Regions from separate parts of the Streptomyces sp. NPDC059909 genome, predicted to be linked through region 2. Evidence: riboswitches for the same ligand, from Rfam matches in the RefSeq annotation. Region 2 holds a riboswitch; each other region holds the start of a gene.
What was found. A riboswitch is a leader RNA that binds a small molecule or an ion and turns the genes downstream of it on or off. The one in region 2 is predicted to bind cobalamin.
Positions count from the first base shown of each region.

Region 1 (2,191 bases), on a different contig from region 2:
ACCCCATGATCGCGGGCGCGGCCATGGCCTTCTCGTCCGTCTTCGTCGTCGGCAACAGCCTGCGCCTGCGCCGCTTCCGCGCCGCCGGCTGACCGCCGTCGCCCGCCCGTTCCGCAGGCCGGCGAAGCGACAGGGACCCGCCGGGCGCGCCCCCGACGGGTCCCTCGCGCGCGTCTCCCCCGCGCGTCAGTGCGCCGGAGCCGACGCGGATGGTGCTGCCGGGTCCGCCGAGGCCGGCCGCTGCGCGGACCGGGGTTCCAGGACCCGTTCCGCGAGCGGGCCGAGGATCAGCCCCAGGGCTGCCCAGAGCAGGGCCTGGACACCCAGCGAGGCGAGCCGGAACTCCCACAGCACGGCGGCCGGGAAGTGCTCGGGGAGCGCATCCCCGGCCGGGAGGAAGGCCATGGCGACCCCAAGGACCGCCGCGAAGGCGGCACTTGCGGCCACCGCGGCGTTCCAGGTGCCCCAGCGCCGTGCGAGGCTCCGTCCGAACAGCAGCGCGCCGATCGCCAGCAGCACGCTCAGGGCGATCATCAGGAAGAACAGCGCGGTGCGCTGGTTGAGGGTTGCCGGGTCGCCGACGGCGGGCGGGTTGGCGGGGTACTTCAGGAAGGGCACCAGAGCGACGGTGACGAAGCCGCCCAGGGCGACCAGGGCCGCGGTGGCCCTGGCGCCGAAGCGGCCGACGCGGCCCAGCGCGAAGCAGAACGCCAGGGCGGTGATACCGCCGAGTGCGATGCCGTAGACGAGGGCGGCCGTGGCCAGTCCCGCGGTCGACTGCACCGCACGGCTGACCAGCTCCTCTTCGCCGTGCTCATGGGAGTGCGCGGACTCGAAGGCGATGGCGGCGTCCACACTCGGCTCGCCCACCACGTAGGCGAATCCGAAGGCGACCAGCCCGGCCAGGACACCCGCGATCATGCCGCGCACCAACAGGGCGCGTACGGTGACGGAGTTCATCTTGGTTGCGTCCGTCCCGTATCAGTGGCAGGGGAAGCCCAGCAGGTGCCGGCCGTCGTGCACCCACTCGTGGACGCTCTCGCCGGAGAACACGGAGAAGGCGCCCTGCTCGGCGCCGACGAAGTACAGCAGCACGAGCATCAGCAGGCCGAAGAAGGCGGCCCAGGGCAGAATCGCCCGGACCGGCAGCTTCGCCACGGAGGGCGGAGCAAGGGGGACAGGGGTGATGGCGGACTGAGCCACGGCGTACCTCCTCGGGAACACGCGTCCCGCATTGTGTGGAGCACATGACGACGGCAACGGGTCTGACTCACCGGACAGCCCCTCCCGCAGGGGGAGTTGCCGCTCGGCACACAGTGGCGCGACCGTGCCGGGTTTCCACCGGGCTTCCGTGTGCGCCGTCGTCCTTTCGGAGCAGAGGGTACAGGCGGCGGTACGGACCGTCGATACCGCCCATGACCAGGTGACCTGTGACTCTCGGCACCCCTGGCATCATCACGCGCATCACACCCGCACGCCCCAGGGGGGCGGACCACGCGGGAACGACGACGGGGAGGTATTCGGCCATGACGATCCGGCTCACACTGCTGTGCGCCGCCGCGGGCCCCGCGGTGCGGGAAGCCCGGTTCGGCGACGGCCCGCTGGACGAGCGGGGCGCGCGCGAGGCGCGTACGGTGGCGGGCGCGCTGCCCGCGGCGTCGCTGCACTACCGTGCGCCCTCGGTCCGGTGCGAACAGACCACCGGGGCACTGGGGTTCACGGCGGCGACCGTCGAACCCGCATTGCGCGACTGCGACTTCGGGCGCTGGAGCGGCCGCTCACTGGAGGACGTGGCCGCGGAGGAGTCCGACGGAGTCGCCGCCTGGGCGACCGATCCGGCGGCGGCGCCGCACGGCGGGGAGTCCGTCACGGCCCTGCTCCTGCGCGTCGCCGACTGGATGGACGGCCTGCCCGAGGACGCGGGCCGCGTGCTCGCCGTCGCCGAACCCTCCGTCGTACGCGCCGCGACCGTGCACGCCCTGGGCGCTCCCCCGGCCGCCTTCTGGCGCGTCGACGCGCCCCCGCTGTCCCTCGTCACGCTCACCGGGCGGGCGGGGCGCTGGAACCTCCGGCTGAACGGGCCGGTGGCCTAGCCTCGTCCTTTCACGCGGCCGGCCGTCCGAGGGGTGATCAGGAGAGCGTGCTGGGCGGAGTCCGATCGGGAGACGGCTTCCCCTACTTGAGTCGAGCC
Region 1 is NZ_JBHWKX010000110.1:4,843-7,033, reverse strand. It holds gene ACFV9O_RS36820 (heavy metal translocating P-type ATPase) at 1-92, shown strand, start outside; gene ACFV9O_RS36815 (CbtA family protein) at 187-960, opposite strand; gene ACFV9O_RS36810 (CbtB domain-containing protein) at 982-1,203, opposite strand; cobalamin riboswitch at 1,238-1,420, opposite strand; gene ACFV9O_RS36805 (histidine phosphatase family protein) at 1,527-2,093, shown strand.
Region 1: it holds a riboswitch for cobalamin, as region 2 does, so the genes downstream of both, ACFV9O_RS36810 (CbtB domain-containing protein) here and ACFV9O_RS23485 (ribonucleoside-diphosphate reductase subunit alpha) in region 2, are expected to answer to the same signal.

Region 2 (2,191 bases):
AGCGACCAGTCGGCGTCCTCCTGCACCCGGCGCATGAACTCGTCCGGAATCCAGTGCGCCAGGTTGAGGTTGTGCGTACGCCGCGCTTCCTCGCCCGTGTTGTCGCGCAGCTCCAGGAACTCCTCGATGTCCGCGTGCCAGGTCTCCAGGTAGACGCAGGCCGCGCCCTTGCGACGGCCGCCCTGGTTCACTGCGGCGACGGAGGAGTCGAGGGTCCGCAGGAACGGCACGATGCCGTTGGAGTGCCCGTTGGTGCCACGGATCAGCGAACCGCGGGAGCGGATACGGGAGTACGAGAGTCCGATCCCGCCGGCGTGCTTGGAGAGCCGTGCGACCTGGTGGTAGCGGTCGTAGATGGAGTCGAGCTCGTCCAGCGGGGAGTCCAGCAGGTAGCAGGACGACATCTGGGGATGGCGGGTGCCGGAGTTGAAGAGCGTGGGGGAGGAGGGCAGATAGTCCAGCCGGCTCATCAGCGCGTACAGCGAGGCGACTTCGTCGAGGGCGCGCAGGGAGTCGTCCTCGGCGAGGCCGGCGGCCACGCGCAGCATGAACTGCTGCGGCGTCTCGATCACCTTGCGCGTGATGGGGTGCCTCAGGAGATAGCGGCTGTAGAGCGTGCGCAGACCGAAGTAGCCGAAGCGGTCGTCCGCGGCGGTGTCGATCAGGGCGTCGAGCCGGGCGGAGTGGGTGCGGACGAACGCGGCCGTGCGGTCCGCGATCAGGCCCTCGCGGTGGCCGACGGCGATGGAGTCGGAGAAGGCGGCCGCCCCCTGTGAGGCCGCCTCCTCCGTGATCGTGAGGCTGAGCAGCCGGGCCGCCAGATGCGAGTACGCCGGGTCCTCGGAGATCAGCCCCGCGGCCGCCTCGGTCGCGAGCTCCCGCAGTTCGGCCTCGTCCGAGCCCGCGTGCCGGCCGCGCAGCGCGGCGGCGGCGACCCGGCCCGGGTCGGTGTCGGGGAGTTCGGCGGTGAGGTCGGTCAGGGTCCGCAGCAGCGCGGTGCCTGGACCGTCGGCTCCGTCGGCACGCTGCGTTGAGGCAGGATCGGGCGGCGCGATGGTCACGGGGTGCTCTCCCTCGCTCGGCTCGGGGCCGGCGGGGGCGCTCGGGGCACGGGCGCACGCCTGTGGGGGCAGGTGCGCCGCGTCCACCGGCCTTTTCCGCGAGGCCCGGACGTCTCGGCACCCGGGCCGGACGGTCCGGGTGCGCCGTCGGCAGGTCCTTGGACTCGCGGGCGCGCGCAAACGCACACCGGCACACCATTGCGGGACAGTTCCGGATTCGCACCGGATTCCCCTGTGGCGACAGCGAGCATGAGCATACATGTGGGGGCGGGGAGTTGCGTCACCCCCCACATGTTGTGTCGCGAGGGCCGTTGGAGCGCTGGAGCTATGAGCGCCGGAGCTCCAGGGCGTACGTCAGCAGGGGCAGCATCCCGGGGATCGGCTCCCAGTCCCGCTCGGGGGTCCGTACGAAGCCCAGGCGCTCGTAGATGCGGTGCGCGGTGTGCATGGTGCGCTGGGTGGACAGCACGAGGCGTACGCAGCCGTCGGTGGCCCGCGCCCGGTCGACGCACGCCCGGACGAGTGCCTCGCCGGCACCCCGGCCGCGCCCCTCCCTCGCCACGTCGAGCATCCGGAACTCGGCCTCGCCCGCGCGTGCGATGTCGGCCCATGGTCCGCCGGACGCGACGTACGTCACCCCGCCGAGCACCTGCCCCTCCGCGCTCGCGGCGACGAGCACCTCGGCGTCCGCGGCCCGTGCCGCCACGTCCCGCAGGACGTGCAGATACTCGTCGCTCTCCCCGAAGTCGAGCAGCCCGTCCCCGAGATACGCCTCCGCGGTGATGGCGCCGAGCACGTCGTACTCGGCGGGTTCGGCGCGCCTGATGATGAAGTCCATACCGGTCAGTCTTCCGCACCGGTACGACAGCGGTTCGGGGGACGGGGGCGCCTGCGGCGGAGCCGTACATCGGGCACTGCCCCGCCCCGCCCTTTCCTGAACTGGGGCTCCGCCGCAGACCCCGTATCCGGGGGCTCCGCCCCCGAGTCCCCTTCCCCGATGCCCTGGCGGGCGTGTGGGGGGGCTCATTCGAGCCCGTCCGGCGTTCGAGGACGGACACGCGGGCGGACCGTGCGGTACCGGGCACGTCCCTGGGGGTCCGGGGCTTGCCCCGGCTCGGGCAGGTGCCGCG
Region 2 is NZ_JBHWKX010000035.1:47,877-50,067, forward strand. It holds gene ACFV9O_RS23485 (ribonucleoside-diphosphate reductase subunit alpha) at 1-1,061, opposite strand, end outside; cobalamin riboswitch at 1,193-1,325, opposite strand; gene ACFV9O_RS23490 (GNAT family N-acetyltransferase) at 1,387-1,899, opposite strand.

Region 3 (2,191 bases), on a different contig from region 2:
TGAGGCGGCCGTCGAACTCGGGGACCGCGACCTGGCTGGCGGCGTCCAGCGGGGACAGGCCCTCGTCGTTCTCCTCCCACGTGCTGCGCGACCCGGTCAGGCACAGAGCCTGCAGGACGGGCACGTCGAGCGCGGCGAGTGCGCCCGCGTCCCAGGACTCGTCGTCGCCGCCGGCCTGCGCCTCGGCGGGCCTGGTGCCGCCCGCGGCGAGGACGGTGGTGACGATGGCGTCGGCGCCGCGCAGCTGGTCGAGCAGCTCGGGCTCGGGGGCGCGCAGGGACGCCACGTACAGCGGCCTGGCCTGACCTCCGGCGTCCTCGACGGCGTCGCAGAGGGCGCCGACGAAGGCGGTGTTGCCGCTCATGTGGTGGGCGCGGTAGTAGAGCACGGCGACCGTGGGGCCGGTGGCGCCGCGCGGGGTGCGGTCGAGCGGTCCCCAGGTGGGCGCCGGGGCCGGGGGTTCGAAGCCGTGGCCCGTGAGCAGGACCGTGTCGGACAGGAAGCGGGCGAGCTGCTCCAGGTTGGCCGGGCCGCCGTGCGCGAGGTACGCGTGCGCCTCGGCCGCGATGCCGATGGGGACGGTGGAGGCCTCCATCAGCTGGGCGTCGGGGGCCTGTTCGCCGGTGAGGACGACCACGGGCCGCTCCTGGGCGAGCAGCAGGTCGAGGCCCTCCTGCCAGGCGCGGATGCCGCCCAGGAGGCGTACGACCACGAGGTCCGTGCCGTCGAGGAGCTCGGGCAGCTCGTCGAGAGGGAGGCGGGAGGGGTTGGCGAAGCGGTACCGGACCGGGCCCGCGGCCGCGCGGGCGCTGAGCAGGTCGGTGTCGGAGGTCGACAGCAGCAGGATCGTCGCGTGCGTCATCGCGTGCGCAGGCCTTCCTCGGGGTGTCCGCGCCCCGGGTGGTCGTAGGACGGCGGGAGTTCCTGACTCACCGGGTCCGCGTGGACGAGGCCCGGTTCACAGTGGCGGGACCGCGCCGGATTCTCACCGGGCTTCCTCCCTAGGGTCCTGGGACCCTGTGCCGTCTGCATAGTAGAGGCTGCCCCTGCCGCGGGGGCGGTCACCTCGAAGGACGCCCGGAGAAGGCGGGCAGGGACGTGGGTATGCTCGCCGCCATGCCGCCCACACCGCCAACACCCCCGGACCGGGGCGAACCCCGCATACGGGACCGGGGTGATGCCTGCCCGGGTGCGCTGCGACTGCACACGGCGGACGACGGGAAACTGGCCCGACTCCGCCTGCCTGCAGGTCTTTTGACATCACGTCAACTATCCATCTCGGCCGACGCGGCGGAGGCGCTGGGCGACGGCGCCCTGACCATCACCTCCCGGGGAAACGCGGAGCTGCGCGGCCTCGGCGAAGGGTGCGGGGCGGAACTCGCCGAGCTGCTGCGGGAGGCGGGGCTGCTCCCCTCCGACACCCATGAGCGGGTACGGAACGTGGTGGCCTCGCCGCTGGCCGGACTCGACGGACTCGGCTGCTCCGACGTGCAGTTGTGGGCGCGCGAGCTGGACGCGCTGCTGTGCGCGAACGCCTGGGCGGCCGGGCTGTCCGGGCGTTTCCTGTTCGCCCTGGACGACGGACGTGGAGACGTGGCGGGGCTCGGCGCGGATGTGACCTTGCTCGCAGAGCCGGAGGGTGCGGCCGTCGTACGCGTGGGGGACCGGGCGTACCGCGTCCGCGCCGCCGACGCCCCGCGGGCCGCCCTCGCCGCCGCCGAGGCCTTCCTCGTTGCGGCGGCCGCGGCGGGCACGGGCGCGTGGCGGGTGCGGGAGCTGCCCGCTGGGCAGGACATGGCGGTGGGGACGTATCTGGAGCGGGCGGGCGTCACCTTTGGAGCCGGTCCGGCGTTCGAGGACGAACACACCGGTCCACTGGACGGTACCGGCGTGCTTCGAACCCCGCCCGTAGGGCGAACCGGGTCCTGGACAGGGCCCCGGCCCGGCGTCGTCGAAGGGCCCAACGGCTGGGCCCTGTCCGTCGCCGCGCCGCTCGGGCGGCTCACCGTCGCGCAACTGCGCGCGCTGCTCCCCGCGCCCGGCGGCCACGTACGCCTCACCCCCTGGCGCGGGGTCGTCCTGCCCGGGTTCGGGAGCCGGGACGCGGCCGAGGCGCGGCTGCGGCAGCTCGACGACGCCGGGTTCATCACCGGCACCGGCTCCCCCTGGTACGGCGTCGGCGCCTGCACCG
Region 3 is NZ_JBHWKX010000001.1:318,593-320,783, reverse strand. It holds gene cobN (cobaltochelatase subunit CobN) at 1-862, opposite strand, end outside; cobalamin riboswitch at 900-1,036, opposite strand; gene ACFV9O_RS01495 (cobalamin biosynthesis protein CobG) at 1,117-2,191, shown strand, end outside.
Region 3: it holds a riboswitch for cobalamin, as region 2 does, so the genes downstream of both, cobN (cobaltochelatase subunit CobN) here and ACFV9O_RS23485 (ribonucleoside-diphosphate reductase subunit alpha) in region 2, are expected to answer to the same signal.

Region 4 (2,191 bases), on a different contig from region 2:
CCCCGGCCGTTCTGACGGTCCATCAGTTCTGGCTATAGTGAGCAATGCCCGTGCCGCACAGGGGAGACGAGGACGTATGCCACAGGTGACGGAGCACGGCGGAGGCGTCTGGTCCCTCCAGGTCCCCATCCCGGACAACCCGCTCGGCCACACCCTGGTCCACGTCGTCGAGACGGACCGCGGGCCCGTCCTCGTCGACACCGGCTGGGACGACCCCGCCTCCTGGGGTGCCCTCACCGAGGGCCTCGCCGCCCTCGGCACCTCCGTCGGCGACATCCACGGCGTCGTCATCACCCACCACCACCCCGACCACCACGGGCTGTCGGGCCAGGTGCGCGAGGCGTCCGGTGCCTGGATCGCCATGCACGCCGCCGACACCGACGTCGTACGCCGCACCCGCGAGGCACAGCCGGGCGCCTGGCTCGACTACCTGGCGGGCAAGCTCGCCGCGGTCGGCGCCCCGGAGGAGCACCTCGCCCCGCTGCGCGCGGCCCGTGACTCCGGCCGGATGCGGACCCTGCCCGGTCTGCGGGCCGCCCTGCCCGACCGGGAGATCGTCCCCGGCGAGCTGCTGGACCTGGCAGGCCGCCGGCTCCGCGCGATATGGACGCCCGGCCACACCCCCGGCCATGTCTGCCTCCACCTGGAGGAGGACCATCCGGCGAACCTCCCGGGCCGCGGCCGCCTCTTCTCCGGCGACCACCTCCTGCCCGGGATCTCCCCGCACATCGGCCTCTACGAGGACCCGGACGACTCCACCGTCACCGACCCGCTCGGCGACTACCTGGACTCGCTCGAGCGCGTCGGCCGCCTCGGCGTCGCCGAGGTCCTCCCGGCCCACCAGCACGCCTTCACCGACCCCGCGGCACGGGTGCGGGAGCTGCTCGCCCACCACGAGGCCCGCCTCACCGGCCTGCTGACCCTCCTCGCCACCCCGCTGACCCCCTGGCAGCTCGCCGAGCGCATGGAGTGGAACCGCCCCTGGGACCAGATCCCCTACGGCTCGCGCAACATCGCCGTCTCGGAAGCGGAGTCCCATCTGCGCCGCCTGGTGAAGCTGGGTCGGGCCGAGGCGGTCCCGGGCAGCGCACCCGTGACGTACATGGCGGTGTGACCCACGCCCTGCCATCCACCCAGGGGCCGCACGGATACGGGCCGGTAGAGTGTGCGAGTCGTCATCATGCCCGTACGGGGGGAAGCCGGTGCGAATCCGGCACTGACCCGCAGCCGTGAGCCGCCGTCGCAGGCGGTGAGTCGGAATGCCTCGTACCGGGACGTGACCGGCTCCTGCCAACGGGACCACCCGGTGGCGGAGGCACCGTCGAGGTATACGGGGCCGGAGCCTGGTGCCAACGCGCGCCTGTGCCCGGCTCCCCACAGGAGAGGCACCGCCCGCCATGAACGTTCGCCGCAGCGCAGCCGCGCTCGCCGCCGCTTCCGCCGTGCTCTGTGGAGCCGTGGCCGGCGCCCCGGCCGCGACCGCCGCGCCGTCTCCCTCTCCGACGCCGACGCCCGTGATCCCCTCCGGGCTGTACGGCACGAAGGACCCGACGTACGACGGTGTCTGGCGGCAGTCGCTGGCGCTGCTCGCCCAGGACGCCATGAAGGAAGTACCGGCCGCGGAGGCCGTTGCCTGGCTGACCGGGCAGCAGTGCGCCAACGGCGGCTTCGCGTCCTACCGCGCGGACGTCTCCAAGCCCTGCGACGGCAAGACGATGCCGGACACCAACGCCACCGCCGCGGCGCTGCAGGCCCTGACCGCCCTCGGCGGGCACGAGGCCGAGGTCGCCAAGGGCATCGCCTGGCTGAAGTCCGTGCAGAACGCGGACGGCGGCTGGAGCTACAACCCGGGCATGCCGTCGGACGCCAACTCCACCGCGATCGTGATCGGCGCCTTCGCGGTGGCCGACGCGCGACCGGCCACGATCACGTCGAGCAGCGGCAAGAACCCGTACGACGCGCTCGTGTCGTACGCGATCCCGTGCGCGGACACGGCGGGCGGGGGGGCGTTCGCGTACCAGCCGGACAAGGCGGGCAAGCTGCTCGCGAACGGCGACGCGACCGCGGCGGGCGTGCTCGGCGGGCTCGGCCGCGGCATGGTCGTCAAGGGCCCGAAGCCGGCCGGGGACCCGAAGTGCGACACCCCCGCCAAGGCCACCCCCGAGCAGTCCGCCCGCAACGGCGCGGCCTA
Region 4 is NZ_JBHWKX010000039.1:63,972-66,162, reverse strand. It holds gene ACFV9O_RS25090 (MBL fold metallo-hydrolase) at 77-1,114, shown strand; cobalamin riboswitch at 1,151-1,285, shown strand; gene ACFV9O_RS25085 (prenyltransferase/squalene oxidase repeat-containing protein) at 1,398-2,191, shown strand, end outside.
Region 4: it holds a riboswitch for cobalamin, as region 2 does, so the genes downstream of both, ACFV9O_RS25085 (prenyltransferase/squalene oxidase repeat-containing protein) here and ACFV9O_RS23485 (ribonucleoside-diphosphate reductase subunit alpha) in region 2, are expected to answer to the same signal.